Regions from separate parts of the Ensifer sp. Root1252 genome, predicted to be linked through region 2. Evidence: riboswitches for the same ligand, from Rfam matches in the RefSeq annotation. Region 2 holds a riboswitch; each other region holds the start of a gene.
The links. A riboswitch is a leader RNA that binds a small molecule or an ion and turns the genes downstream of it on or off. The one in region 2 is predicted to bind cobalamin.
Positions count from the first base shown of each region.

Region 1 (7,457 bases), 170 kb from region 2:
GCCGGAAAAGACCCTGCGCAACAGCCGTGCCTGGTCGCTGGAACACGACGTGCCGCTCGAAGGCTATGAAATCCATCTCGGCCGCACCACGGGTCCTGACTGCGACCGCCCTTCGATCCGCATCGACGATCGCGCCGATGGCGCCCTTTCGGCCGACGGACGGGTGATGGGAACCTACCTGCATGGGTTGTTTTCCAGCGATGCCTACCGTGCTGCCCTGCTCAAAAGCTTCGGCATCGAAGGCGGCATCGGCAACTACCGCCAGTCGGTCGATGCGGCGCTCGATGACGTCGCCGCGGAGCTCGAGGCGGTGCTTGACCCGACGTGGCTCCATCAACTGCTCGGCAATTGAGGCCCGCCCGCAGCATTTGCAGCACGCGCGCGGGGCGTTAAGATGCGTCGCGGACTGCGTGCCGCAGGCGCCGACACATGCAGACTTCTGACCACGGGATGACCGGCGCAACAGGCGGTTTGCAATGAGTGACGACGAGCGGCGTGCGCATTGGGATGCTGCCTATGCCTCCAAGGACGAGGCGGGCGTCAGCTGGTTCGAAGGCACGCCCGAGGTGTCGCTGCGGCTCATTCACGAGTACGGGCGGGGCTTGCCGGCATCGCTGATCGATATCGGCGGCGGTGCGTCTAGATTGGTCGATCGGCTGCTGGAGGAGGGCGGATGGTCGGTCGCGGTGCTTGACCTGTCTCCAACCGCGCTTGGCGCCGCACGAGCCCGGCTCGGCGCGCGCGGCGAAGCGGTAGAGTGGATCGCCGCCGACGTGACCGACTGGTCGCCTTCGCGGCAATACGATATCTGGCACGACCGCGCCGCGTTTCACTTCCTGACCGGTGCGGCAGAGCGCGCGGCCTATGTCGAACGTCTTTGTGCTGCCGTGAAGCCTTCCGGACACGCCATCATCGCCACCTTTGCGCCGGATGGGCCGAACCGCTGCAGCGGTTTGCCGGTGATGCGCTACGACCCGGCGGCGCTTGCCGAAGTAATCGGGCCGTCCTTCCGGCTGGTCGAAGCGATCAGGCACCAGCATAAGACGCCATGGAATTCAGTGCAGGCTTTTCAGTTCAGCGCGCTGCAGCGGGTACGGTAGCGGTAGCATGGGCGAGCGCAAGGGGCTAGCGGACCTGCGAGAACGTCAACGCCCTGTCGCCGTGGTACCATATGAATTCGTTTTCCTTGCCGCTAAGTCCTCCGGGATTTCGCAGCACCATTCCGCAGAGGTTCGTTGTCTTGAGCCACAGGAAGCAAACCTCGTCCCTGTCAAACTTGACCTCGACATCGGTCATGCGACCAGCGCCGATGGAAGCCCAGCCTCCTGTCAGAGTGGCCACGCCCCCGGTTGAAATGACAGCCTCATGTTCCTCGCCCGAGTCCAGCATGCGTCCATGCAGCCGATGCCCCAGGAATAGTGAGCGGGCTTCGTCGGCTTCCAGTCTGTTCCTGCCTACGAAGTCGGCGTTCATCAAGGTCTCAGGCACGCCGGCCAGGCGCAGTCCCCGGTAGAAGAGCTCGCTATCCGCCAGCTTTGCCAGATCCATGGGCGGGCTGGTCGAGATGGTGGCGGCAGTGCCACCGCGTGCGAGGCGAAGCGCGTTGAAACGAGTGATCGCTGCCTGCGCTTCCGTGTTCCGGCCGAGGTGCGCGTAAGCGGAGGCGAGAAGAAGGAAAGAACCGTCATCCTGAGGATTGAGTTCGATGCTGCGCTTCACCGCAGCCACCGACGCCTCGAAATCCTCCAGGCTGAACTGCGTCAGTCCAAGAACGTAAATGAAGAAGGACGGAGAGTGCGGATCGAGGCGCATGGCCGTACGGATATAGGGCAGGGCCTCCGCTGGGCGGCCGGCGGAGGTCAGCACGAAGGCCGTCAGCGCGTAGCTCCAGGAATCGCCGGGTTCGAGCGCGATCGCTTCCTTGAGTTCGGCGAGCGCATCGGCATGCTGCCAGGCCGCTTCGGACAGGAGAGCGGCCGCCTGATAGGCGAGCGCTGTTTTGTGTTTCTGCGCGGTCCTTAGAAATTGTAGCGCCTTGGCTCTAGCTTCGATCCGCGAGATATCAAGCCGATAATGCCAACGCCACAGGTAGACGCGCGCGTAGACCATGGCGGCGGCGGCATAGGCTCGTCCATAGGCAGGATCGAGCGCAATCGCCTGCTCGAAAAAAGGCACTGCCTTTGCAAAATCTTCGGGGGTCGTGCGCCGGTGATGCTCCCAGCCGCGCAGGAACGCATCGAAGGCCGCCGGGACCGTCGTTTCCTTGCGTCCGAAGGCCATCTGCTCGTCAGGATTCAACCGAAGCGCAAGCGCGTCGGCAATGCCGCGCATCACTTCGTCCTGCAGCGCAAAGACATCGGAAAGTGAACCGTCGAACTTGCCGGCCCAAACGTGGCCGCCGCTGAGAGAATCTATGAGCTGAGCATTGATCCGTAGCTGTTCTCCGGCACGCTGCACACTGCCTTCGAGGACGTATCGGACACCGAGTTCCTTGGACACCTGCCTGGGTGTCACCGCCCTGCCCTTGTAGGTGAAGGTCGAGTTACGCGCGATAACGAACAAGCCGGATACCTGAGCCAGCTCGGTGACAAGGCCATCGGTCATGCCATCGGCGAAATACTCCTGCCTGGGATCGTCGCTCACGTTGGCAAACGGAAGCACCGCGATCGACGGCTTGTCCGGCGCGGTCAGGTTCGGTGGTTGTATCTGGACCGTTTCCACAGGCGACTCCCAGGGCCGCCACCAGGCCACGCCGGCAGCAGCGCCGAGCACGACAGCAGACGTAACGAGTGCCGCCCAGCGCTTCGCGTGGCGCCCAGCGACCTTTACGCTGCCGGGGCGGGCTTCGTTCAGCCCCAGCCGGTAAGTCCGCACCGGCTTTTCGATATGCTTCAGGCGTTGTTCGCCGAGAAAGACGAAGCCGACATCGAGGTGCTTCTCGACCTGGTCGTAGGCGGTGCCGGAGATGATGATCCCACCCGGTTCGGCGAGGCTCTGCAGGCGCTCGGCAATGATCACTCCATCGCCGTGAATGTCGTCGCCTTCAACGATGACGTCGCCAAGATTGATGCCGATGCGGAATTCCAGTCGACCCTGATCGGAGCCGCGGCTTTCGGATTTCGCGCGCTGAACCTCCACCGCACAACGGACCGCCTCGACGACACTCTGGAACTCGACCAATAACCCGTCGCCCATGGTCTTGATCAACCGCCCGCGATGTGCGGCAATCCTTTGTTCGAACAGGCCGTGCAGATCGGCCTGAAAGCGGGCACACGTACCCTCTTCGTCGGCTTGGGTGAGCAGTCCATAGCCGGAAACGTCGGCAATCATCACGGCGGTGAGCCTGCGTTCCATCTGCCTTCCGGATAATCGAAACGACTTTCGGCTACTCTATCGCAATATCTGACGTTGCTAAAATAAAGTTCAGTTGCCGTGGAGCGTCCGCTCCGACGTCGACTACAGCGCCGCGCGTCTTACTGGACGCGCAAAGGTCGCTGTAACACTTTGAATTGCTGCATGTTTTTATCCTTAGGTCGAATACCATCTAAGGATAAAAACATGCAGGAGTGGCCTTTGCGGCCTGCTGCCGGCAAATTGTCGCGCGCCGCATCTCGACGGGTGGCGTGTCGCACGCGTCGATTGACTTTGCGGCGCCCGCTTCCTAATCATCTGACGTTGGATGGTTTCCCCGGATCGTGGCGATGCGGGGGAATAATTGGGAATGTGACGGATGGACCCAAATCGGGCATCCTTATCGCAGCCGACCCCGCGACTGTAGAACGGTCAGGGTTCGCCATCGGGCTGATAGCCGGCTTCCTTTCGATTGCATGGGGCAATCGAAGGCGGTTTGGAATTCAGCCGGAAAAGCCACTGGCGTGGCTTCGTGATCAGCCGGGTTGGACGCCTCTTCTTCTACGAATCGTCCGCCTTTCACGAAACCAGAAAACGCCGGGAAGGTGAGGCGGGCCGTTCGGGCCCAAGCATCGGTCTTCGCGTGATCACGCGGGGCGCGATGTGGTGGGCTCGTGACGCCGTGAGCCAGGAGACCTGCCGTCCGACAGGGGCATTCCGCCCGAAGGGAAGCCCGCTTCCCACGCCATCACGGAGGTTGTCTTGGCTCATCGATCGTTTCCCGAACGCGCCGTCGGCGCGGTGAAATCCTGTTGCCGCTCGAATTCGCGACCAAGCGCGTGAGGCTGCAACGCACATGAGCATTTCCCATGCCGGGCCGGTTCTGGTCCTCGGCGGTGCCCGTTCCGGCAAATCCAGCTTTTCCGAAAGGCTCGTCGAAGCCTCCGGGCTCGGCATGCACTATGTCGCGACCGGCCGTGCCTGGGACGACGAGATGCGCGAGCGCATCGACCATCACCGGGCAAGGCGCGGCGAAGGCTGGACGACGCATGAAGAGCCGCTCGACCTCGTTTCGCTGCTGACGCGCATCGATGACGAGAACCGCGTGGTGCTCGTCGACTGCCTGACGCTGTGGGTCACCAACCTGATGATGGAAGGGCGCGACATGGCGGCAGAGTTCGCGGCCCTTGCCGCTTTCCTGCCGGAGGCGCGGGCGCGCCTCATCCTTGTTTCCAACGAAGTCGGCCTCGGCATCGTGCCCGAGAACCGCATGGTCCGCGATTTCCGCGACCATGCCGGCCGGCTTCACCAGATCGTTGCGGAGAAATCCGCGGAAGTTTACTTTGTCGCGGCCGGATTGCCGCTGAAAATGAAGGGTTGATCCATGACCACTGCCAGAGCCAACCAGGGCAAGATCCCGGCGACCGTCATCACCGGCTTCCTCGGTGCCGGCAAGACGACGATGATCCGCAATCTGCTGCAGAACGCCGATGGCAAGCGCATTGCGCTCATCATCAACGAGTTCGGCGATCTCGGCGTCGACGGCGACGTGCTGAAGGGCTGCGGCGCAGAAGCCTGCTCGGAAGACGATATCATTGAGCTTACCAATGGCTGCATCTGCTGCACGGTTGCCGATGATTTCATCCCGACCATGACCAAGCTGCTCGAGCGCGAAAATCGTCCTGACCATATCATCATTGAAACCTCGGGCCTCGCTTTGCCGCAGCCGCTGATCGCCGCCTTCAACTGGCCTGATATCCGCAGCGAAGTCACCGTCGATGGCGTCGTCACCGTGGTCGACAGTGCCGCCGTTGCCGCCGGCCGTTTTGCCGACGACCATGACAAGGTCGATGCGTTGCGTGTCGAGGACGACAATCTCGACCACGAAAGCCCGATCGAGGAACTGTTCGAGGACCAGTTGACCGCCGCCGACCTGATCGTGCTCAACAAGACCGATCTGATCGACGCCTCCGGCCTCAAGGCCGTGCGCGACGAGGTCGCTTCGCGCACTAACCGCAAGCCAACAATGATCGAGGCGAAGAACGGCGAAGTTGCCGCTGCCATCCTGCTCGGCCTCGGCGTCGGCACGGAAAGCGATATCGCCAACCGCAAGTCTCACCACGAGATGGAACATGAGGCCGGCGAGGAGCACTCTCATGACGAGTTCGACAGCTTCGTCGTCGAGCTCGGCGCGATTGCCGATCCGGCAGGTTTCATCGATCGCCTCAAGGGCGTGATATCAGAGCATGACGTGCTGCGCCTCAAGGGCTTTGCCGACGTGCCCGGCAAGCCGATGCGCCTGCTGATCCAGGCCGTTGGCGCCCGCATCGACCAGTATTACGACCGTGCCTGGGCGGCTGGCGAGAAGCGCGGTACGCGCCTCGTCGTCATCGGCCTGCACGACATGGACGAAGCTGCGGTGCGCGCCGCCATCACCGCACTCGCCTAACTCCTTGAAGCAACGCAATTCCAGGAAAGCCATTTCACGCTTTTCCTGGAATTGCTCGAACGGACAGAAACATGCATCTGCTTCTCGCCCAGAAAGGAACGATCGCCGACGGCAACGAGGCGATCGACCTGGGGCAAACGCCGGCCGACGTGCTTTTCCTGTCGGCCGCCGACACCGAGCTTTCGTCGATCGCGGCGGCCCATGGCCGGCGCGACGGGGAGCTGAGCCTGCGCATCGCCAGCCTGATGAACCTGATGCACCCGATGTCGGTCGACACCTATGTCGAGCGCACGGCAAGGCATGCAAAACTCATCGTGGTCAGGCCGCTCGGTGGCGCCAGCTATTTCCGTTATGTGCTGGAAGCATTGCATGCCGCCGCCGTCACCCACCGCTTCCAGATCGCGGTGCTGCCCGGCGACGACAAGCCCGATCCCGGCCTCGAGCCGTTTTCGACCGTTGAGGCCGACGACCGCCAGCGCCTCTGGGCCTATTTCACCGAGGGCGGCGCTGACAATGCCGGCCTGTTCCTCGACTACGCCGAGGCGTTGATCTCAGACGCGGAAAAGCCGCAGCCGGCAAAACCGCTGCTCAAGGCCGGCATCTGGTGGCCGGGCGCGGGCGTCATCGGCGTCAGCGAATGGAAGGCACGTGTCCAAGAGCGGATGGTCGCGGGGGAGGGATTCGAACCCCCGACAGTCGGGATCTGCTTTTATCGCGCCCTGGTCCAGAGCGGCGAGACCCGGCCGGTCGAAGCGCTGATCGAGGCGCTTGCCGCCGAAGGCATGCGCGTGTTGCCGCTGTTTGTCTCCAGCCTCAAGGATGCCGTTTCGGTCGGCACGCTGCAATCGATTTTTTCCGAGGCGGCACCCGACGTGGTGATGAACGCCACCGGCTTTGCCGTTTCCTCGCCCGGTGCCGACAGGCAGCCGACCGTGTTGGAATCAACCGGCGCGCCGGTGCTGCAGGTGATCTTCTCCGGATCGTCGCGCGCGCAATGGCAGGCCTCGCCGCAGGGGCTGATGGCGCGCGATCTCGCCATGAACGTTGCCTTGCCGGAGGTCGATGGCCGCATTCTGGCGCGCGCCGTCTCCTTCAAGGCGGCCTCGATCTACGATCCCAAGGTCGAAGCCAACATCGTCGGGCACGAACCGCTTTCCGACCGGGTCCGCTTTGCCGCCAGGCTTGCGGTCAATTGGGCAAAACTGCGCCGCGCCCGTCCGGCCGAACGGCGGATCGCCATCATCATGGCCAATTACCCCAATCGCGATGGCCGACTCGGCAATGGCGTCGGGCTCGATACGCCGGCGGGCACGGTTGAAGTGCTGCGCGCCATGGCGAGCGAAGGTTATCCCGTCGCCGGCGTGCCTGAGGATGGCGATGCACTGATCGGCTACCTGATGGCTGGGCCGACCAACGCGGCGAGCCGCGATCGCGAGATCCGCGAAGTTCTTTCGTTCAGCGATTACAATACGTTCTTCGATTCGCTTCCGAAACAGATTCAGGATGAGGTCAGCGACCGCTGGGGTGCGCCGGAAACCGACCCGTTCTTCCTCGATGGCGCCTTCGCGCTGCCGCTTGCCCGCTTCGGCGAGATTGTCGTCGGCATCCAGCCGGCGCGCGGCTACAACATCGATCCGAAGGAAAGCTACCATTCGCC
Region 1 is NZ_LMDT01000012.1:523,514-530,970, forward strand. It holds gene ASD02_RS15115 (cobyric acid synthase) at 1-352, shown strand, start outside; gene ASD02_RS15120 (class I SAM-dependent methyltransferase) at 477-1,100, shown strand; gene ASD02_RS15125 (adenylate/guanylate cyclase domain-containing protein) at 1,126-3,354, opposite strand; cobalamin riboswitch at 3,664-4,070, shown strand; gene cobU (bifunctional adenosylcobinamide kinase/adenosylcobinamide-phosphate guanylyltransferase) at 4,208-4,732, shown strand; gene cobW (cobalamin biosynthesis protein CobW) at 4,736-5,800, shown strand; gene cobN (cobaltochelatase subunit CobN) at 5,872-7,457, shown strand, end outside.
Region 1: another riboswitch for cobalamin. It lies ahead of cobU (bifunctional adenosylcobinamide kinase/adenosylcobinamide-phosphate guanylyltransferase); the one in region 2 lies ahead of bluB (5,6-dimethylbenzimidazole synthase).

Region 2 (7,457 bases):
GATCCGGCGTTGGCGCAGCAGCGCCAGATTGTCCTGGTCGAGGTCATGAGCGATGAACAGGCTGCAGTCGCGGCCGAGGCGCTCGAAGGCGGCCAGCACGGCGCGGTTGCCGCCGCCGATCGAATAGGCGGCATTGATGTCGGCGTCTGTCGCAAGCGCTCTTGCTGCAAGAACACCGGTTTCGGCGTCCTTGCCGTAGCCTTCGCTGATCTCGACGATGCGGATCGCCGGATAGTGCTCGCGGAGCACCCGGCGAAAGCCGATTTCGCGTTCCTCCTCGCCACGAAAACGGCTGCTCGAAATCGTCACGAGCACGGTTGCTGCCTGCCCGGCGAACCGTTCGCCCACGAGATAGGCCGCCGTCTCGCCGGCCGCGCGGTTGTCGGCCCCGGCATAGGCGGTGCGCGCCGAGTTCGGCAGATCGGTGACAAGCGCGACGACCGCAATTCCCGCCTGTTCGAGGCGGGCGACGGCGCCAACGATTTCGGGCACATCAGGTGCCTTCAACACGACGCCGTCGGTCCCACGCAGGCGGACGCGGTCGAGCAGCTGCGCGATGTCGTGCGGCCGCATGATCTCGGCAAAATGGAACCGGCAGCGAAACGTGGTCGGCATGAAGGTCGGCGCCTCGGTTTCGAACGCCTGCCTGACCGCCTCGGTGAAGCGCTCCGGCGCCTCCATCACGATATCGATCGCGCGCTTCTGGCCTTGCATCTCCGATCCCGATTGCTGCTTCTCCAGCTCGCGGATGGCGGCTCGCACGCGGGCTGCCGTCTGCCGGCGCACGCCGGGACGTTCATTCAGGACGCGGTCGACGGTCGCGGTGCTGAGTCCCGCCTGAAAGGCGATATCCTTGACCAGAAACGGATGTGCCAACGACGAACTCTCCTGATGGTTTTTTGATGGATTCCTGCTCTATATCACGATCTCACGCCGCCTATAGTCGGGACATCGAAAGTTTCTGAGGAGGAACGAGATGAAGACCGACAACAGGGCGCGCCAGCGCCTCGACCGTGTGTGGCTGAGCGAGGATGCCTGCGACATCGAGGCGTTCCGTGCGGAGGTGGAGCGGCAGACGAACCTTGCTGATTATCCACACGCGCTCGCCTGCGAGAAAAATGTGCTGATCTATGACAGCGCCAGCCTGGTTGCCGCCTGCGCCACGACCGAGGGGCGCCGCGCTGCCCTGGCCGAAATCTGCGAGGTGCTGGCAACCGGGCCCGGGGTGGCGGTGTTCAAGCACGCCTATGCCGACACATCAGTCATCGATGCGGCCAGCGGCATCTTTGACGCCATCATCGACGAGCAACACCGCACCAACAGTGGCGGCGGCGACCACTTTGCCAAGCCCGGCGCTAACGACAGGATCTGGAATTCGCTCGAAAAACACTGCCTGAAAAGCCCTGAGAACTTTGCCGCCTATTACGCCAACGCCATCATCGCGCTCGTCAGCGAAGCCTGGCTTGGTCCGAACTACCAGCTGACGGCGCAGGTCAATCGCGTCAATCCCGGCGGCGCGTCGCAGGCGGCCCATCGCGACTATCATCTGGGATTCCAGACCTCTGATGTCATCGAGCAGTATCCTGTTCATGTGCACAGGCTGTCGCCGGTGCTGACGTTGCAAGGTGCCGTTGCCCATTGCGACATGCCGATCGAGAGCGGTCCAACGCTTTTCCTTCCCTATAGCCAGACCTACGTGCCCGGCTATCTCGCGTTGAAACGTCCGGAGTTCCGGGCCTATTTCGACCAGCATCACGTGCAGCTGCCGTTGGAAAAGGGCGATGTCGTCTTCTTCAACCCGGCTCTCTTCCATGCGGCCGGCAGCAATCATTCGACTGATATCAAGCGCGTCGCCAACCTGCTCCAGGTCTCCTCGGCCTTCGGGAGGGCGATGGAGACCGTCGATCGCGCCAGGATGAGTGCAGCCCTCTACCCGGCGCTGACCGCACTCGTGGCATCCGGCACGCTTTCGGCCGATGAGGCGGCCAATGCGATTGCGTCCTGTGCCGAGGGCTATTCCTTCCCGACCAATCTCGATCGCGATCCGCCGCTGGGCGGTCTCGCGCCGAAGACCCAGGCGCAACTGATGCATGAGGCGCTGGCAGGCAGGTGGAGCGATGCGGATTTCAGAAGCGCGCTTGGCGAGCAGGCACAGCGCAAGCTGAGCTGAACGGCAGAATCGATCTTTCCGGTCCCCGGCGTTCTGCGGCGGGGGCCGGTCGCCCTGTTTTCATCTCACTTTCAATTCTGGGAGGACTTTCATGACCGAGCAATATGGCCGTCTCGACGGCAAGATCGCCATCGTCACCGGCGGGACGCAGGGGCTGGGCGCAACGATCGCCAACCTGTTTGCGGAACGTGGGGCTAAAGGTGTCGTCATCTGTGGACGCAACGTTGCCAAGGGCGAAGCGAAGGCCGAGCAGATCCGCAAGGCAACCGGCGCGCAGGTACTTTATGTCGAGGCAGACCTCGAAAAGGTCGAGGACGCGCGCAAGGTCGTCAGCGCCTGCGACGCCACATTCGGGCGCGTCGATGCGCTGGTCAATGCGGCGGCGATCACCGATCGCGGCACCATCCTGGACACCAGCCCCGAACTGTTCGACCGGATGTTCGCTGTCAATGTGCGCGCACCGTTCTTCCTGATGCAGGAAGCGGTAAAGCTGATGCGGCGGGAGGGCACGCAGGGCACCATCGTCAATATTGGCTCGATGTCGGCGATGGCCGGTCAGCCGTTTATCGCCGCCTATTGCTCGTCGAAGGGGGCGCTGGAGACGCTGACCAAGAACACCTCCTATGCGCTGCTGCGCAACCGCATTCGCGTCAATGGCCTCAATATCGGCTGGATGGCGTCCGAAGGGGAAGACCGCATCCAGCGCGAATTTCATGGGGCGGCAGACGACTGGCTCGAAAAGGCGGCCGCCAGCCAACCCTTCGGTCGGCTTGTCGACCCCAAGGAAGTCGCGCGTGCCTGCGCCTATCTCTCGTCGGATGAGTCCGGCCTGATGACGGGGTCGGTCATCTGCTTCGACCAGTCGGTGTGGGGCGGCTATGACGGCTCGCCGCATCCGGTCGCGCCGCTCTGACATCTGACGCTGTCGCGAGGCCCTGTGGAGTGACCGGCAAGCGACGCCGGACTTGCTTGTCATTCCCTGTGGGCTGTGCCCTTATGACGCCGTCAGGTGCCCGCAACGCGGGAGAATCGGGAATCCGGTGTTATTCCGGAACGTGCCCAACGCTGTGACGGGGACGACTGCCTCTAGGGATTTTGTGCTTGCTCAAGATCTTGCCACTGGATCTTCATGTGATCTGGGAAGGTGAGGCGGCCGGTTGATCCGAAGTCAGAAGACCGGCCTGGCAAGATAGACCGATATCCGCGCGGACGGCGGAAGGTTGTGCATTGTTGGGGATCGAACGATGCGGACTGACGCTAATGGCGGCCTTGCGGCTGCAGAGGCCTTTTCATCCGACGAGCGCGAAGCCGTCTATCGAGCCATCGAAACGCGCCGGGACGTGCGGGATCAGTTCCTGGCCGAACCCTTGCCTGACGATGTGGTGATGCGCCTGCTCAATGCTGCGCACCGGGCGCCATCGGTGGGTTTCATGCAACCGTGGAATTTCGTCGTGGTCCGGCAGGCCGAAACCCGCGAGCGGGTATGGCAGGCCTTTTCCCGCGCCAACGACGAAGCGGCATTGATGTTCGATGGCGACCGCCAAGCGAAATACCGCTCCCTGAAGCTGGAGGGGATCCGCAAGGCACCCTTGAGCATCTGCGTCACCTGCGACCGCACGCGCGGTGGAGCGGTCGTTCTCGGGCGCACCCATAACCCGCAGATGGATCTCTATTCCACCGTCTGTGCCGTGCAGAACCTCTGGCTTGCGGCGCGCGCCGAAGGCGTTGGTGTCGGCTGGGTCAGTATCTTTCATGAAAATGAGATCAAGGCGATCCTCGGCATTCCCGATCATGTCGTGATCGTCGCCTGGCTTTGCCTCGGATATGTCGATCGCCTTTACCAGGAGCCGGAACTTGCGGTTAAGGGCTGGCGCCAGCGGCTGCCGCTGGAGGAGCTGGTGTTCGAGGAAGGCTGGGGAACCTGCCGAAAGGCAGACGCTGCGATCAGTTGCTCTGAACCGGCTGGTAGCCCGGACCCTTCGGATGGCGAAGGTCGATCGACGTTTCCTCCTGGGGAAGGAACGTCGGCCCGATGACCCGCACCTTGCTCTTGGCGGGATCGTAGGGGCGCTCCTCCGCAGCCGCCTTGGCGGTAGGGGCGGCCGCTTCCTTCTTGCCCTCGATGACGATGATCGACGATTCGCTGTTGCCAGTGTTGCCACTGGAAGCCTTGGGCGTCGTCGCGATCTTTGGAATCTGGCAACCGCAAATGCCCGGCTTGCCGACGCCGCGCGTCCGATAGGCAAAGGCGTTTGGCAGTTCTTTATAGGGGCGTCCCGTCGAGGCGGAGACCATCTGGTCGCTCTCCTCGGTCGCCAGGTCGTGGAAAAATAGTTCTGTTTCGGCACCCGGGCAGCGGGCGCGGCAGGCCTGCTCGTCGCGGGCGAAGTCCACAGGGCTTGCCTCGGACGAGATCGGGAAGAAGGCGCCATCGCAAGTGCGCACGCACATGGTGCGAAGCGTGCCGGAATAGACGCCGCTTTCCGGCGGGTAGGTGCCCATTTCGCCGTCCCGCAGCATTGGTCCGTAGCTTTCGTCCGGCGGCAGATCGCGCAGGATGTTGCGGTACGTTTCCGGCTCGTCCGGGTCGGCGGTCGCAAATTCCTCGCTGCCACCATAGCAACCGTTGATCTCGAGGGCGGCGAGGATGCGCCGGCGCGTATCGTCTCCATCGCCTGACATCAGCTGCTGGCGCTCCGATTTGAGGATGCGCAGATTGTCTTCCATCTCGGCGATCAGACTGTTGATGTCTGTGCAGATATCCGGGTCGCCGCCGTTGAAGACGACGACGCTGCCTGTGCCGCAGCCGGCGCGTCGGCGATCGTTGCGCGCCCGGCGCAATTCGATGTTCTGTCGGGAAATCGCGCTCGCATAATCGCGGGTATCGGCCGTAGTTTCGATGGCGGCGGGCAGTTCGGCGAGCCGAGTGTTCAGGCGGTCGCACACGCTGGAGGCCAGCGCCTGATCGGCAAGAACCAGAAGCAGCGGCAAGGTCGCCGCGGCTAGGGTTTTCATGTTCCGGAACACGGGCGAACGTCCATTCCTGCAACCGCACGGCGCCACCCTTGTTGTCCGGGTTCGGTCGCTGTCGGCACTTCCTGTTTCAGCCCTATCATAAGGCTTGTCGCCGCCGGTGCAACGACAAGCCTCGCATTGCGTTAACAGCTCCGTCCGGTGGGAGGAACGGAAGGAGCGTTAGAGATCAGGCGGCGCGTGCCGTCTCCAGCGACATCGGCCGTTCAAGAACCGTGCCTTCGATCGCCGCTACGGCCTTCATGGCGCTGAGCAGCGACGGCGTCACTTCCCAGGCGACCGCTACGGCATAGACCGAGCCGATCCGGTGCGGGTCAGCGATGCGCTCGCCGGGGCAACCCATGCGGCGGAACATCCGCTCGAGGAAGACATCGGTCACCGTGACGATATGGCTGATGCCGGAGGCCAGCCCGAGTTCGCCGACACCGCACATCAGTTCTGCGGCGGCGACGGTCACCTGGTTGGAGGCGCGGTCCTGAGAAATCTCCGGGTCGATGCAGAAGCGGCTCGATTCCCAGATCGAGGCGCTGCGGATCTCAGGGTTGTCGCCAAGCAGGATCGGGAACGTATCGTCCAGCATGTTGGGGCCGAGCGTCGGCAGCAATCTCAGCGATCCGCGCAGTTTTCCCGTCTCCGGCGAATAGGACAGAATATAGAGCGGATTCGACTTGTCGTAATTGTCGATCTCCCATTCCCCATCGGTCTGCACGTCCCATTTCAGGAAATCGTGGAAGACGCGCTTGCGCAGCTTGAACATCTCGTCGATGGACTGTGGGTGCTGTCCGCGTGTCCTGCCGTTGAGGATCCTGATCATCTTCTTCTCCATCCTTGTTTTGGGGGATGGCGTGATGCTGTCAGTCCTCAGGCAGGGGCGAAACTGTCACTACCGACAGTTCCGGAAACCGTTTTTTCCCACTAAATATAGACGGGTTTTCAGATGAGCGAAGGAGGAGCGTCTTGAGGGTGGGTCAAACCGTCGGGATCAGTGCATGGCGAACGGCCTGGGCCACGGCCTGCGTGTTGGAGACAACATTGAGCTTTCGGCGGGCATTGGTCATGAAGAAACGCACGGTGCGTTCGGAAATGCCGAGAATGGTGGCAATTTCCCAATAGCTCTTGCCGGCCGCCGACCAGGTGAGAACCTCGGTTTCGCGACCTGTGAGGCGCGTATCGCGCGTGTTCAGCCCCCCTGTCATGGCGGCGTTTTCAAGCATGCCGGCATGAAACAGGTTGGCGGCGAGCTGGAAGTCGCGCAAGTGGTTGCGCCGATAGATCGACCACTCCGCGGCCGACATATTGACGTTGATGGCCAGCAAGGCGGTGCGGCCGGCCGGCGAGGGCAGCGGCAGGGCGACGCCTTCACTGGAAAGGCCGATCTCTTCGGCCGTCTTGAACAATGGCTCGCATTCGGGAAAGCGGTGGCGCGCCGTCGTCCATTCGACAGGCCTGACGCCACCGAGCGCCAGCTTGAGGATCGGGTCGATACGGTAGAGCTCCCGCGTCAGATAAAGCTCGGCCGCGTAGGCACCGAACGTGTGGTGCAACCGGCAGATCTTGAGCTCGTCGGCATAGGGCTCAGCTTCAAGATATAGGAGATGAGCGATGCGAAAGGTACGGCGCATCAACGTAAAGAAATGGGCCGGCTCGACACAGCCTCCGCATTCCAGAATTTCCAGCATGTCGAGGACAGCCTGTTGTTCAGTCATGCCACAACACCGATTTTTGCGCTAAACCCCACAATGGTTGGGGGTTCACCTTTTGTCCAGAACCGACAGCCGATTTGCTGTGGATTGTCGACCCTTGCAAACAATGGTTGTTGCCCAGGGTCGCGGCAGCATCACAGGGCCGCCGGGTGCGGCGGCCCTTAAAAACGAGGGCGTCGCTAGCCCGGATGGCTGGCTTCAACGACGGCGAGTGCCGCCATGTTGACGACGCCACGCGAGGTCACGGACGGCGACAGGATGTGCGCCGGCAGTGCTGAGCCGAGCAGGATCGGTCCGACATGCAGGCTGTCCGTCATCGTCTTGACGACGCCAAGCGTGATGTTGGCAGCATCCAGGTTCGGGAAGACCAACAGGTTGGCTTCGCCCGAGAGCGTGCTGTCGGGCATGACGCGCTGACGCAGCACTTCGGAGATGGCCGAATCGCCGTGCATTTCGCCATCGACTTCCAGATCGGGCGCGAGTTCGCGCACAAGCTGAAGCGCCTGGCGCATCTTGGTGGCACTCTCGGAATCGCGCGAGCCGAAGTTCGA
Region 2 is NZ_LMDT01000012.1:690,214-697,670, forward strand. It holds gene ASD02_RS15905 (LacI family DNA-binding transcriptional regulator) at 1-876, opposite strand, end outside; gene ASD02_RS15910 (phytanoyl-CoA dioxygenase family protein) at 977-2,170, shown strand; gene ASD02_RS15915 (SDR family oxidoreductase) at 2,262-3,083, shown strand; cobalamin riboswitch at 3,161-3,370, shown strand; gene bluB (5,6-dimethylbenzimidazole synthase) at 3,415-4,206, shown strand; gene ASD02_RS15925 (DUF2865 domain-containing protein) at 4,115-5,185, opposite strand; gene ASD02_RS15930 (acyl-homoserine-lactone synthase) at 5,373-6,017, opposite strand; gene ASD02_RS15935 (LuxR family transcriptional regulator) at 6,172-6,909, opposite strand; gene ASD02_RS15940 (NADP-dependent malic enzyme) at 7,086-7,457, opposite strand, start outside.

Region 3 (7,457 bases), on a different contig from region 2:
AGGCCGATCGAAAGGCCTATCTCGACTGGGCGGTCGAGTGCTTCCGCATCAGCGCCTCCGGCGTCGGTGACGAAACCCAGATCCACACCCACATGTGCTACTCGGAGTTCAACGACATCATGGCGGCGATTGCGGCAATGGATGCCGATGTCATCTCCATCGAAACCTCGCGCTCGAAGATGGAGCTGCTCGGCGCCTTTATCGATCAGGCCTATCCGAACGAGATCGGCCCCGGCGTCTACGACATCCACTCGCCGCGGGTACCCACTGTCAACGAGATGGTGCATCTGATCGAACAGGCGACCGACGGTCTGACGCCGGCGCAGATCTGGGTCAATCCGGATTGTGGGCTGAAAACAAGGCGGTGGGAGGAAGTTCGCCCGGCGCTCGTCAACATGGTCGCGGCGGCGCAAACGCTGCGCCAATCCTTCACTGCCGGCCGGCAAGAGGCCGCAAACGCATGACGGACGATAGCAATATCGAGAAGGCGCCGGGGGAAACCCCGGCGCCCGCCACCTTGATCGACATCGTCTTTCCCGGCGACACCAATCACCACGGCACGCTCTTCGGCCGTGCGGGCCTCGCACTCATGGACCGGACCGCCTTCATCGTCGCCACGCGCCACGGCCGCGTTCCCTTCGTCACCGCCTCCTGCGATCGCGTCGACTTCCGCGGCCCCGCCCACATCGGCCATATCGTCAGCTGCAGCGGCCGCCCGATCCGGGTCGGGCGGCGTTCGATGGTCGTCGAAGTCGATATGATCGCGGAAGATCTGACGGCCGGCACCCGCGATCTGTGCGCCCGCGGCCAGTTCACCATGGTCGCGATGCCGGAGGGCAAGGGCGCCGGCTGGTCGTTGCCTTCTCTCGACACCGATGCGATCGGAGCGCCAAAAGACGATGCCGTGCGCATGGTCGATATCGTCTTTCCGGATCAGGCCAACAGCTTCGGCGCCATGTTTGGCGGCGACGCGCTGGCGCAGATGACCAAGGCCGCCTTCGGCGCGGCGACACGGGCGAGCCGCAAGACGACAGTGCTCGCCTCCTGCCAGCGCATCGATTTCAAGCACCGGATCACCGTTGGCTCGATCATCGAGCTTGTCGCCAGGATTGTGCGCACCGGACGGAGCTCGACGACGGTCGATGTCGAATTGTGGTCAGAGGATTTGACGGGAGCGAAACAGACCCTGACTGCCCATGGCGCCTTCATCATGGTGGCAGTCGACGGGGACAATCGTCCTGTTCCCGCCTTCGCGGCTTGAGGATTTCAGCAGAGCTGTCAATGACGGCTCTCCATCCACAGGCTTCGCCGACACTTGTCGTTTACTCCCCGCTATCCACACCCGAAAAAATATTGTCCGCCTCCCAGGTGGCTTCGACATGGAACCTATTGACGCAATTTTCCCGACATATACTATATCTAGTGTTCGAGGTTCTCCCGATTCGCAAGGATTGGGAGCGAAGATGGGAATACGGTGCCGTCGTAGCGATTTCGCTTGGCTAAGCCGTGGCTGCCCCCGCAACTGTAAACGGCGAGCAACTGTCCAGCATTCGGCCACTGAAGCATGATGCTTCGGGAAGGTCCGGACAGAAGCACCGACCCGTGAGCCAGGAGACCTGCCTCGATCGATAAACGTCCACGGGCGGGGTGTCCGGAGAGGTCAGAGGTGTGCATGGGGCAGGATGAAACCTGCCTGATCGTCTCGACGTCTCCCCGGAAGCGCCGTCTTCAACTTCGGGGTGAAGTCATGTCCGCGTCATCGAATTCCTATCATTCGCCAATGAAGAGGCGCGGGAAGCCGCGAATCTGACGAACAACCGCGCCCGGGTCTTCTCGACCCGAGCAAGCGGTCATCCTGCCAGTCCTGCATTTCGCCGGATCGCTTGTGCGTATCCGCATGCCTTTTCATGCCCAGATCCAGCCGACCAAACGAGGAAGAAATGAACGTCACCGTCTACAGCAAGCCCGCCTGCGTCCAGTGCACCGCAACCTATCGCGCGCTCGACCGCCAGGGCGTCAATTACGAGGTGATCGACATTTCGGTCGACCAGGACGCGTTCGAGACGGTCAAGGGCCTTGGCTACATGCAGGTTCCCGTCGTCATCGCCGGTCCGGAGCACTGGGCAGGCTTCCGCCCCGACAAGATCAGCGCACTGTCCTGAAGCCGAGGTACGGCGCGATGGGGCTGATCGTCTATTTTTCCACCCGCTCGGAAAACACCCATCGCTTCGTCGGCAAGCTCGGCCTGCGCGCCAGACGCATTCCCGTCAGCGCGGCCGACGCGCCGCTCGACGTGCACGAACCCTATGTGCTCGTCGTCCCGACCTATTGCGGCGACGACGGCCGGGGCGCCGTGCCCAAACAGGTGATCCGCTTTCTCAACGATGCGGACAACCGCTCCCACATCCGCGGCGTGATTGCCGCGGGCAACAGCAATTTCGGCGCGACCTACGGGATCGCCGGCGACGTGATCTCGGCCAAGTGCCAGGTGCCCTATCTCTACCGGTTCGAACTGTTGGGAACCGATGAGGACGTCGCCAATGTCAAAAACGGGATGGAACGATTTTGGACGTCTCAACACTCGAACGCCCCTTGAAGGCGACGGAATCGGCGCTCGATTACCACGCGCTGAACGCCATGCTGAACCTCTATGACGAGGACGGCCGGATCCAGCTCGACAAGGACCGGTTGGCGGCAAAGCAGTACTTCCTGCAGCACGTCAACCAGAACACCGTGTTCTTCCATAACCTGCGCGAAAAACTCGATTACCTCGTCACCGAGGGCTACTACGAGCAGGAGGTTCTCGACCAGTATTCGTTCAACTTCGTGCGCGACCTGTTCGATCACGCCTATGACAAGAAGTTCCGTTTCCCGACCTTTCTCGGCGCCTTCAAATATTACACCAGCTACACGCTGAAGACCTTCGACGGGAAGCGCTACCTCGAGCGCTACGAGGACCGGGTCTGCATGGTGGCGCTGACGCTGGCGCGCGACGACGAGGCGCTGGCGCGCGACATGGTCGACGAGATCATCTCCGGTCGCTTCCAACCGGCGACCCCGACCTTCCTCAACGCCGGCAAAAAGCAGCGCGGCGAGCTCGTCTCCTGCTTTCTGCTGAGGGTCGAGGACAACATGGAATCGATCGCGCGCGGCATTAATTCGGCGCTACAATTGTCGAAGCGCGGCGGCGGCGTGGCGCTGTCGCTTACCAACATCCGCGAGGCCGGCGCCCCGATCAAGCAGATCGAAAACCAGTCGTCCGGCATCATTCCCGTGATGAAGCTGCTGGAGGATTCGTTCTCCTACGCCAACCAGCTTGGCGCCCGCCAGGGTGCCGGCGCCGTCTATCTCAACGCCCACCACCCCGACATCATGCGTTTCCTCGACACCAAGCGGGAGAACGCCGACGAGAAGATCCGTATCAAGACGCTGTCGCTGGGCGTCGTCGTTCCCGACATCACCTTCGAACTCGCCAAGAACAACGAGGACATGTACCTGTTCTCGCCCTATGACGTGGAGCGCGTCTACGGCGTTGCCTTCACCGACATCTCGGTCACGGAAAAATATCGGGAAATGGTCGCCGACAGCCGGATCCGCAAGAAGAAGATCAAGGCGCGCGAGTTCTTCCAGGTGCTGGCCGAAATCCAGTTCGAGTCGGGCTATCCCTACATCATGTTCGAAGACACGGTGAACCGCGCCAACCCGATCGCCGGCCGCATCACCATGAGCAACCTCTGCTCAGAAATCCTCCAGGTCAGCGAAGCCAGCGAGTACAATGACGACCTGTCCTACAAGCACCTGGGCAAGGACATCTCCTGCAATCTCGGCTCGCTGAATATCGCCGCCGCGATGGATTCGTCCGATTTCGGCAAGACGATCGAGACATCGATCCGGGCGCTGACCGCGGTCTCCGACATGAGCCATATCGCCTCGGTTCCCTCCGTCGAGAAGGGCAATGACGACAGCCATGCGATCGGCCTCGGCCAGATGAACCTGCACGGCTATCTCGCCCGCGAACGGGTCTATTACGGTTCGGACGAAGGCGTCGATTTCACCAACATCTACTTCTACACGGTGACCTACCACGCCATCCGCGCCTCCAACCGCATCGCCGTCGAACGCGGGTCGAGCTTCAAGGGCTTCGAGAACTCGAAATACGCCTCGGGCGACTATTTCGACAAGTACACCGAACAGGAATGGAAGCCGGCGACCGAGCGGGTGCGCGAACTGTTCGAAACCGCAGGCATCGATATCCCGACGCAGGAAGACTGGCTGGAACTCAAGCAGGCGGTGATGACATCCGGCCTCTACAACCAGAACCTGCAGGCGGTGCCGCCGACCGGCTCAATCTCCTATATCAACCATTCGACCTCCTCGATCCACCCGATCGTCTCGAAGATCGAGATCCGCAAGGAAGGCAAGATCGGCCGCGTCTATTATCCCGCGGCCTTCATGACCAACGACAATCTCGACTACTACCAGGATGCCTATGAGATCGGTCCGGAGAAGATCATCGACACCTATGCGGCTGCGACCCAGCATGTCGACCAGGGGCTTTCGCTGACCTTGTTCTTCAAGGACACGGCAACGACCCGCGACATCAACCGCGCGCAGATCCATGCCTGGAAGAAGGGCATCAAGACGATCTACTACATCCGCCTTCGTCAGATGGCGCTGTCCGGCACGGAAGTGCAGGGCTGCGTTTCCTGCGCGCTTTGATACTCCGGGGAACAAGATGAACATCCAACTGAAGACCAAGGCGCCCAAGGGCTCGCAAGCCGTGCGCGCCATCAACTGGAACCGTATCGAGGACGACAAGGACCTTGAGGTCTGGAACCGGCTCACCGGCAATTTCTGGCTGCCGGAAAAGGTGCCGCTTTCCAACGACATTCCCTCCTGGGCGGCGTTGCGGCCGGAAGAGCAGCAGCTGACGATCCGTGTGTTCACGGGCCTGACCCTGCTCGACACGATCCAGACGAGCATCGGCGCACCGACACTGATGGCGGATTCGATCACGCCCCATGAGGAAGCGGTTTATTCCAACATCTCCTTCATGGAAGCGGTGCATGCCCGTTCCTATTCCTCGATCTTTTCGACGCTTTGCTCGACACCTGATGTCGATGACGCCTATCGCTGGTCGGAGGAGAACGAACATCTCCAGAAGAAGTCGGCGCTCATTCTCGAGCAGTATCGCACCACGGATCCGCTGAAGCGCAAGATCGCCAGCGTCTTCCTCGAGAGCTTCCTGTTCTACTCCGGCTTCTATCTGCCGATGTATTGGTCGAGCCGCGCCAAGCTGACCAACACTGCCGACATGATCCGCCTCATCATCCGCGACGAAGCGGTGCACGGCTACTACATCGGCTACAAGTTCCAGAAGGGCCTGGAGCGGCTGAGTAACGAGCGTCGGCAGGAGATGAAGGATTTTGCCTTCGACCTGCTGCTCGAACTCTACGACAACGAGGCGAAATATACCGAATCGCTTTACGACAGCGTCGGCCTGACCGAGGACGTGAAGAAGTTCCTGCACTACAACGCCAACAAGGCGCTGATGAACCTCGGATATGAGGCGCTGTTCCCGGCCGATGCCTGCAAGGTCAATCCGGCGATTCTGTCGGCCCTGTCTCCGAATGCCGACGAGAACCACGACTTCTTCTCCGGTTCAGGCTCATCCTATGTCATCGGCAAGGCGGTCGCGACAGAAGACGAAGACTGGGATTTTTGAGGGGCATGCTGCGTTCGACTGCAGGCCAATAGCAAAACGGCCGGTGAAGACGAGAAGGTCTTCACCGGCCGTACTGTTTCCACCCTCCGAAGCGAGGTTATGTTACTCCGCCGGCACAACGCGGCTGCGGCCGATGGTTGCCTGCGTCAGCAGGAACGCGCTGACCGCGCAGATGGCGATGCCCGCGGCCATCGGCAGTGCTGTCCCATCGAAGAAGACGGCAGCAACGATCATGGCGACAGCCGCCGTGACGAAATGCAATGTCCCCATCAGCGCCGATGCAGTACCGGCAATCTCGCCGTGATCCTCAAGCGCCAGCACCGCGGAGGTCGGGATGACCAGACCGAGCGCGCCGTAGCCGACGAACAGGAATGCCGCCATGACCGGCAACTGGTTGAAGCCGAGGCTCATGAGAATGAACATGCTGGCCATGGTCAAGGCAAAGCCGGCGACGGCAAGCTGCATGACACGCACGAGACCGAAACGAACGCCAAGCCAACCGGTCGCCTGCGAGACCGCGAAGAACGATACCGCGTTGATCGAGAAGGCGAAGCTGTATTGCGTCGGCGTCAGGCCATAATGATCGATCAGCACGAAGGGCGAATTTGCGAGGTAGACGAGGAAGCTCGAAATGCCGAGGCCACCGATGAAGGTGAGCGTCAGGAAGTTCCGGTCGCTCAGAAGCAGCCGGTAGGCGGCAATCGCGCTGCCGAAATTGCTGTCTGCCCTGTCCTTCTTCGGACGGGTCTCAGCCAATTGGGTCGACAGCAGGATCAGGCCGATGAAGGCTGCGATCATGACGGCACAGAAAACGCCGCGCCAGCCGTAGAACTCGATGACGGCGCTGCCAGTCAGAGGCGCCAGGATCGGCGAGATGCTGAACACCAGCATCAGCAGCGACATCAGGCGTGCCGCCTGAACGCCGGTGTGCATGTCACGAACGATGGCGCGCGGAATGACCATGCCGGCGGCACCGCCAATACCTTGCAGGAAGCGGAAGGCGATGAGCGTTTCGATATCGGTCGCGAGCGCGCAGCCGATGCTGGCCAGCGCGAACAGGCCGATGCCGAGATAGAGCGGCGCCTTGCGGCCCCACATATCCGAGAGTGGGCCATAGACGAGCTGGAAAATTGCAAAGGAAATGAAGAAGGCGAGCAGGCTAAGCTGCACGACACCGGTCTCTGCGGCGAGATCCTTGCCGATCGACGGCAGCGCGGGGAGATACATGTCGATTGCGAAAGGCCCGATCGCTGAAATCAGACCGAGGACTATGGCAGTGCGTAGAAAGGACGCCGTCATGGTGATGATCTTTCAGAGGTCGCGAAACGAACGAGGACGCGCGCCTGCATTCGTTGCCGCCGGGATTGAAACTGGAATGAGCCGGTCGTGCCAGGATCGAACGTCCGGGAGACGCATCCATGTGGTCCATAATTTTGGACACACATGTCAAATTAGACACTATTGTCCAAACCGTCAACATGTCCTATCGTCGGATCATGAAAAAACGACAAGCCGCCTTGCCGACCGCCGGTGGCCCCACCCAGAAGGGTCAATGCGCCAAACGCATCTCGATCCTCGACGCCGCCGCAGAGGTCTTCTGCCGCGAAGGCTTTTCCGGCGCCAGCATAGACGAAATCGCCGCGGAAGCCTGTGTTTCCAGGCAGACCATCTACAATCACTACCGCGAAAAAGAGACGCTGTTCATGGCGGTGGTGCAGGATATCCTCGACCG
Region 3 is NZ_LMDT01000002.1:70,000-77,456, forward strand. It holds gene metE (5-methyltetrahydropteroyltriglutamate--homocysteine S-methyltransferase) at 1-464, shown strand, start outside; gene ASD02_RS04830 (hotdog domain-containing protein) at 461-1,261, shown strand; cobalamin riboswitch at 1,413-1,639, shown strand; gene nrdH (glutaredoxin-like protein NrdH) at 1,941-2,162, shown strand; gene nrdI (class Ib ribonucleoside-diphosphate reductase assembly flavoprotein NrdI) at 2,180-2,596, shown strand; gene nrdE (class 1b ribonucleoside-diphosphate reductase subunit alpha) at 2,566-4,719, shown strand; gene nrdF (class 1b ribonucleoside-diphosphate reductase subunit beta) at 4,736-5,725, shown strand; gene ASD02_RS04855 (multidrug effflux MFS transporter) at 5,828-7,024, opposite strand; gene ASD02_RS04860 (TetR/AcrR family transcriptional regulator) at 7,222-7,457, shown strand, end outside.
Region 3: another riboswitch for cobalamin. It lies ahead of nrdH (glutaredoxin-like protein NrdH); the one in region 2 lies ahead of bluB (5,6-dimethylbenzimidazole synthase).

Region 4 (7,457 bases), on a different contig from region 2:
TCCAACATCGAATATCGCGGCGCTTCGGTGAAGTTGACCGTCAGTGGCGCCGGCAGCGACGACTTCACAGTGATCGTCAGCGATGCCGACTATTTCAACAAAACCGTGTCGGTCGGCGACGCGGTGTCCCTGAGCTGGGCCCTGGAGGATGTCGTCCCCCTCGGTCGCCTTTCAGCATGAGTGACCAACCATCAAAAAAAGGGGAACTGCGCATGACGAATGAAACTACACCGAAGACCTCGAAGGAGGGCCTGTCCCGACGCACGCTGCTCAAGACCGGTGCGGCGGCAATCGGCGCGATTGCCGGGTCCGGGGCGATCACCGGCTTTCCGACGATCTGGGCGCAAAACCCGATCACGCTGCGCCAGTTCGGCACCGGCGTTTCCAACATCAATGCCATTGCCGAGAAGTGCAAACAGGATCTCGGCATCACACTGGAAATGACTGCGACGGATTCGGACGCCGCGGCCCAGCGGGCAGTGACGCAGCCCGATTCCTACGACATCGCCGACATCGAATACTGGATCGCCAAGAAGGTCTTCCCGGCCGGAGTGATGCAGCCGATGGATGTCTCGAAAATCAAGTACTACGACAAGATCGTCCCGCTGTTCATCGACGGCAAGCTGAAGCCCGAAAGCATTATCGCCCAAGGCACCGCCCCGCACACCGTCGGCTTTGTCGAGGCGCAGGCTTCCAGGACCTTCGCGAAGTCGCCGACCCAGTGGATGACGCTCATTCCGACGATCTACAATGCCGATACCCTCGGCATCCGCCCGGATCTCGTCGGCCGCGACATCACGAGCTGGGCCGACATCATGGATCCGGCCTTCAAGGGCAAGGCCGCGATCCTCAACATCCCGTCAATCGGCATCATGGATGCCGCCATGATCATGGAAGCCTTGGGCAACGTCAAATATGCCGACAAGGGCAACATGACGACGGATGAGATCGACCAGACGATCGACTTCCTCATTAAGGCCAAGCAGGACGGTCAGTTCCGCGCTTTCTGGAAATCCTTCGACGAGAGCGTCAACCTGATGGCCTCCGGTGAAGTGGTGATCCAGTCCATGTGGTCACCGGCCGTCGCCGCCGTCCGCTCGAAGGGGATCGCGTGCAAATACCAGCCGCTCAAGGAAGGCTATCGCGCCTGGGGTGGCGGCCTCGGCCTTGCCGCTCATCTCCAGGGCGCCCAGCTCGACGCGGCCTATGAATACATCAACTGGTACCTGTCGGGCTGGGTCGGCGCCTATCTCAACCGTCAGGGCTACTATTCGGCCGCCATGGACACGGCCAAGGGCTTCATGTCCGAGGACGAGTGGGGTTACTGGGTCGAGGGCAAGCCGGCAAAGGGCGATATCCTCTCGCCGGAGGGCAAGGTCATGGAGAAGGCCGGTGCCGTGCGCGATGGCGGCTCCTTCGAAGACCGCATGGGCAAGGTCGCCTGCTGGAACTCGGTCATGGATGAGGATCGCTACATGATCAAGCGCTGGAACGAGTTCATCGCGGCTTGAGGCAGACGAAACGCCCTCGCTGCGGCGCGCCCTCGAATGGGGCCGCCCGCAGCGAGCGGAACCTGACGAGCAACGCGAGAGGATGAACAATGGCGGTAGTGGCAATTTCGCAGCCATCGGGGGCCTTGGCCGGTAGACCCAGCAGTGTCCGTGCTTGGCTGCAAAGGCTGGGCGCCTATCTGCAGGCGCTGCCTCTCATCCTCATTCTCGGGTTCTTCTTCGTGCTGCCGATCCTGACGGTTCTTGTCGTCAGCTTCTGGGACTACGACTTTGCCGGGCTTTATCCGGACTTCCTGACCATGAACTATGTCGACACGCTCGGTTCGTGGGTGACGTGGAAGACCTATCTCAACACGTTGAAATTCACCGCCCTCGTCTGGTGCCTCACACTCTTGATCGGCTTCTGGGCCGCCTATTTCCTCGCATTCCACGTGCGCACGACGACCATGCAGATGGTGCTCTTCCTCATCTGCACCGTGCCGTTTCTAACCTCGAACATCATCCGCATGATCTCCTGGATCCCGGTGCTTGGACGCAATGGCCTCGTCAATTCGACGCTGATCGACCTCGGCATCATTCCGCAACCGATCGAGTGGCTGCTCTATTCCGATTTTGCTGTCGTGCTTGCCATGGTTCACCTCAATACGCTCTTCATGGTGACGCCGATCTTCAACACGCTGATGCGCATTGACCGTTCGCTGATCGAAGCGGCGCGCGACTGCGGCGCCAGCGGCCGGCAAGTGCTCTGGAACGTCATCCTGCCACTCGCCAAGCCCGGCATCGCCATCGGCTCGATCTTCGTCGTCACCCTCGTCATGGCCGACTTCTCGACGGTTCAAGTTATGTCGGGCGGACAGAGCGCTTCGGTCGCGCTGATGATGAAGAACCAGATGTCACTGCTGCAATATCCGGCTGCGGCCGCCAATGCGGTAGTGCTGCTGATCGTCGTGCTCCTGATGGTCGCCGCGATCCTTCGGGTCGTTGATATCCGAAAGGAACTCTGAGATGAACCATGAGCGGCGCACCCTTGAATTCTACCTGCTCGCGGGCTTCTTCGCCCTGTTCGTGCTGTTTCTCTACGGGCCGTTGTCGGCGGTGCTGATCCTGTCCTTTCAGGGGCCGAATGGCGGTCTCACATTTCCGTTGAACGGACTATCGCTGCACTGGTTCTACAATCTCTTCGAGAAACAGGCGGTCGGCGACTTCGGCGCGTCCTTCCGCCGCTCATTCACGCTGGGACTGATGGTGATGGTGGTCAACGTCGTCGTGGCGCTCCTCGCCGGCCTTGCCTTTCGCCACCGCTTCAAGGGGGCGACGGCCCTCTTCTACCTGACCGTTGCCAGCCTGGTCGTGCCCTCGATCATCATCTCGCTCGGGATCGGTGTCGTCTTCCAGCAGTTTGGCCTGAAGCCCGCCTGGTATTCCTCCGGCTTCGGCGCACATCTTACCTGGACCCTACCCTTTGGCGTCTTGATCATGTTTGCCGTCTTCAACCGCTTTTCGCCGGCCTATGAAGAGGCGGCCCGCGATCTCGGCGCCACCCCGTGGCAGACGTTTCGGCATGTGGTGCTGCCGATGATAGCGCCGAGCCTGATCGGGGTCGGCCTCTTCGGCTTCACCCTTTCCTACGACGAGTTCGCCCGTACACTGATGACCTCGGGCAGCTACAACACCCTGCCATTGGAAATCTACGGAATGACCACCAATGTGACGACGCCGGTGCTTTACGCGCTGGGCACGGTCACGACGCTCTTCTCCTTCACCACCATCCTCGTCGCGCTTGCCGTCATTCTGACGCTTCGTCGGCGGCAGGTAAAAATGAGCTAGGTTCGATGCGCATTCTGATCGTCAATCCGAACACCACCCTATCCATGACCGAGAAGGCGGCGGCCGCAGCCCGCGCCGTCGCGGGCCCGAACACGGAGATCATCGCGAGGACGTCCAAGTCCGGACCGGCTTCGATCGAAGGCCACTATGATGGCGCGATCGCGCTTCCGGGCGTGCTCACCGAAATCCGGGACGGCGAAGCGGCAGGCGCCAACGCCGCCGTCATCGCATGCTTCGACGATACTGGTCTGGAAGCAGCCCGCGCGCTTGCCCGCATCCCCGTGGTCGGGCTTTGCGAATCCGCTGTGGCGACGGCCGCCATGCTTGCTCAGCGTTTCACCGTCGTAACCACACTCGAGCGGTCGCGTGTGCTTATCGAGAACCTGGTCATACGCTATGGGATGAGTGCCCGGACGAAGGTTCGCGCTGCGGACATCCCGGTGCTGCAGCTTGAGGACAAGGCTTCGCCCGCGTTGGCGAAGCTGCGATGCGAAATCGAGCTGGCGCTCGTTGAGGACGGCGCCGAGGCGATCGTGCTTGGCTGCGCCGGGATGGCCGATCTTGCGCGCGCACTTCAAGCCGAATACGGCGTTCCGGTCATTGATGGCGTATCGGCAGCCGTCAAGCAGGCCGAGGCGTTGGTGTCGCAAGGACTGACGACCAGCAAGCGCGGCTCCTATGCTCCGCCGCTCAGCAAATCCTATTCAGGTCTTATGAGCGCGCTCGCACCGATCTCGGCTTGAGACCGTACCGAGGGAAGCTCTCCGGCCACGGCGGCCAGCTGCGCGTTCGATGTGGCGGCTTCGGCAATGATCCACTCGCGAAACACCTGGATCTTGTTCTGCCGCCGGTGGCTTTGCGGATAGACCAGCCAATAGGCACGGCCATCCCTGACCACATGGTTGAACGGCCGGACGAGTTTTCCGCTGCGAAGCTCCTCAATCACAAAGGTGGAGACGACCATGGCAATGCCATGATCGAGCAATGTGGTGGCCACATCCATTGCCTGGACGTCGAAGATCAGCTCAGTGCCATTGCTGGCCGGCGGTTCCACGCCCGCTTCGGTCATCCAGCGCCGCCACCAGCTGGCGTTGCCGAAGCGCCTCACCGTGAGAACGTCGGCCGGATCCTTCAGCTGATGTTTTTCCAGGAACGTCGGCGTACAGACGGGCATGTATTCGATCGGGAAAAGAGGAAACACTTCATTGCCCGACCAGTCGCCGTTGCCGCTGCGCACCACGAGATCAATCGCATCGCGCTTGAAGTCGATCAGCTCCGTGGACATGTGCACGCGAATGCTGATGTTTGGATGGGCTGTCTGAAACGAGGCGAGCCTGGAACCAAGCCAACTTGAGACGACGGTTGGCAGTACCGAGATGTGCAGGTGATGCTCGGTCTTGTCGGCAATCTCGGAGAACGCCGTACCCAGTAGATCGAGCGCCTCGGTCACCTTCGGCGCAAGCTGCCGTCCGGCAGCCGTCAAGCGCACTTCCCGCGGCAGACGGACAAACAGCGGCGTGCCGGTGCGGTCCTCCAGCAGTCGGATTTGATAGCTGACAGCGGCTTGCGTCATGCCGAGCTCCTGCGCCGCGCGGGTGAAACTCAAGTGCCTGGCTGCGGCCTCGAACGCGCGCACCGCACTCATGGGGGGAATCTTGCTCATGAAGTGAGATAAGCATTCTTTATGGCAGCATGCGAGAAATCGCTTTGCGCGAAACCACCAAAATCCTCAATTTTCTCGCGAACACATCACCACAGAACTGAAGGGGTTAGCAATGCTTAGCGCACTGCGATCGATCATCCTCCACGTCTGGACTTCGGCCAAGAGAGCTGCCGACGCCACGACGACCATCGATACATTCAGCGAGTTCCAACTGAGGGACATCGGCCTGACGCGAGACAATGACAGCATCCGGGCGCGCGCGGGCGATGTTGCTGATCCGTGGCAGCACGTAGCGGGCTCTGATCCGGGCGGTGCCCTTTCGCCGCAGACGCCAAATGATGAAGTCGCGTCGCCGCCCTCGCGACAAGCTTTCGACCTCGGCCGAATGGAGAAAATAAAGACATAAACATTTCTTTATACGATTGACGCCGTCGACTTTGCGGGGCATTGTCGAACAATCGTGGTTCTGCGGCTCGTCTGACGACAGGCCGGAGCTAAGAGGGAATTCGGTGCGGCGCTGCAAGGCGCTCATGCCGGAGCTGCCCCCGCAACTGTAAGCGGCGAGCGGTCGTCCAATGATGTCACTGAGGGAGACGCCTCGGGAAGACGGGACGGTTCGTGTTGACCCGCAAGCCAGGAGACCTGCCGCGATAGATAACGTCCACGGGCGGGGTGTCCGATGTGTCGCCTTGACGAGCGAGCCAGTCTCGGTCGTGGATGCGTCGCATTCAAAGCCTTGCCCACAACCTTCGGGGTAAGGAAATGACAATCAAGACAGCCAATCTCGGCTTTCCACGTATCGGCAGCCACCGTGAACTGAAGTTCGCGCTGGAGCGTTATTGGGCCGGCAAGATCGAGAGACAGGACCTGCTCGACGTCGCCGCCAGGCTGCGGGCCGAAAACTGGGCCGCGCAAAAGGCGCGTGGGATCCAGATCATTCCATCGAACGACTTCTCGCTTTACGACCAGGTTCTCGACACATCAGTGCTGGTTGGTGCGGTGCCACCGGCCTATGGCTGGAAGGGCGGCCCGGTCGACCTCGACGCCTATTTCGCCATGGCGCGCGGTTCGACGACTGCCGCCTGCGCGTCCGGTTGCACGCATGGCGGGCCCGACGGGGGCAACCAGGCGCCGGAGATGACCAAGTGGTTCGACACGAACTACCACTACACGGTTCCGGAATTCGCGGAGGATCAGCGCTTCGAGCTGACGAGCAATGCGCCGCTTGACGCCTTCCTCGAAGCCAAGGCGCTCGGGCATGTCACCCGCCCTGTCGTCCTCGGCCCCGTCACCTTCCTGAAACTGGGCAAGGCGCTTGCCGGCGGATTCGACACCATCAATCTGATCGAGCGGCTGCTGCCTGTTTATACGAAGCTTCTCACCGAGCTTGGGGAAGCCGGCGTCGAATGGGTGCAGATCGACGAGCCATGCCTGGTGCTCGATCTCACTGAGCGGGAACGCCAGGCGCTGGCGCTGACCTACCAGACGTTCGCCTCGGAACTTCCGCAGTTGAAAATCATGCTCGCGACCTATTTCGGCGCGGTCAGTGACAACATGCCGACAGCCCTTTCGCTGCCGGTTGCCGGGCTGCATGTCGACCTCGTGCGGGCGCCGCAACAGCTCGACTTGCTACTTCAGACGGTACCGGCACAGCTTGTGCTGTCGCTCGGCGTCGTCGATGGCCGCAATGTGTGGCGTACCGATCTTGCCGGCCTCTTCCGCCGGCTGCAGCCGTTGATCGAGGCGCATGGCCGCGATCGTATCGAGCTTGCACCATCGTGCTCGCTGCTGCATGTGCCAATCGACCTCGATCTCGAACGAGCGCTCGATCCGGAGCTCGTCTCCTGGCTTGCCTTCGCCCTGCAGAAGCTGGACGAACTCAGCCTGCTTGCCCGCGCATTCGAGCCGGGCCTGGCCAATCCCGAGCAGGTCTTTGCAAAATCGATTGCTGCGGTCGAGGCACGGCTGACCTCGCTCAAGGTCCACGATCCACTCGTTGCCGGACGCTTGAAGAACCTGACGGCAGCAGACAGCCGCCGTCAATCGAGTTTTGCAACGCGCCGGCGGCGGCAGGAAGACAGGCTGGCACTGCCGCTCTTCCCGACGACGACGATCGGCTCCTTCCCGCAGACGTCAGAGGTGCGCCAGGCACGATCGCTGCATGCCAAGGGCGAGCTCAGCTATGTCGACTACCTCGCCTACCTGCGCCAGGAGACGGAGAAGGCCGTGCGCTGGCAGGAGGAAATCGGCATCGAGGTGCTGGTGCACGGCGAATTCGAGCGCAACGACATGGTGCAGTATTTCGGCGAGCAGCTCTCCGGCTATGGGTTCACTCAGAGCGGTTGGGTGCAGAGCTACGGCTCGCGCTACGTACGCCCGCCGATCATCTTCGGCGATGTCTCGCGCCCGAACCCGATGACGGTCGATTGGGCAACCTATGCGCAGTCGCTGACGGA
Region 4 is NZ_LMDT01000002.1:62,346-69,802, forward strand. It holds gene ASD02_RS04790 (ABC transporter ATP-binding protein) at 1-180, shown strand, start outside; gene ASD02_RS04795 (PotD/PotF family extracellular solute-binding protein) at 213-1,511, shown strand; partial or broken gene ASD02_RS04800 (ABC transporter permease) at 1,685-2,515, shown strand; gene ASD02_RS04805 (ABC transporter permease) at 2,517-3,338, shown strand; gene ASD02_RS04810 (aspartate/glutamate racemase family protein) at 3,344-4,081, shown strand; gene ASD02_RS04815 (LysR substrate-binding domain-containing protein) at 4,039-4,983, opposite strand; gene ASD02_RS04820 (hypothetical protein) at 5,114-5,407, shown strand; cobalamin riboswitch at 5,446-5,666, shown strand; gene metE (5-methyltetrahydropteroyltriglutamate--homocysteine S-methyltransferase) at 5,764-7,457, shown strand, end outside.
Region 4: another riboswitch for cobalamin. It lies ahead of metE (5-methyltetrahydropteroyltriglutamate--homocysteine S-methyltransferase); the one in region 2 lies ahead of bluB (5,6-dimethylbenzimidazole synthase).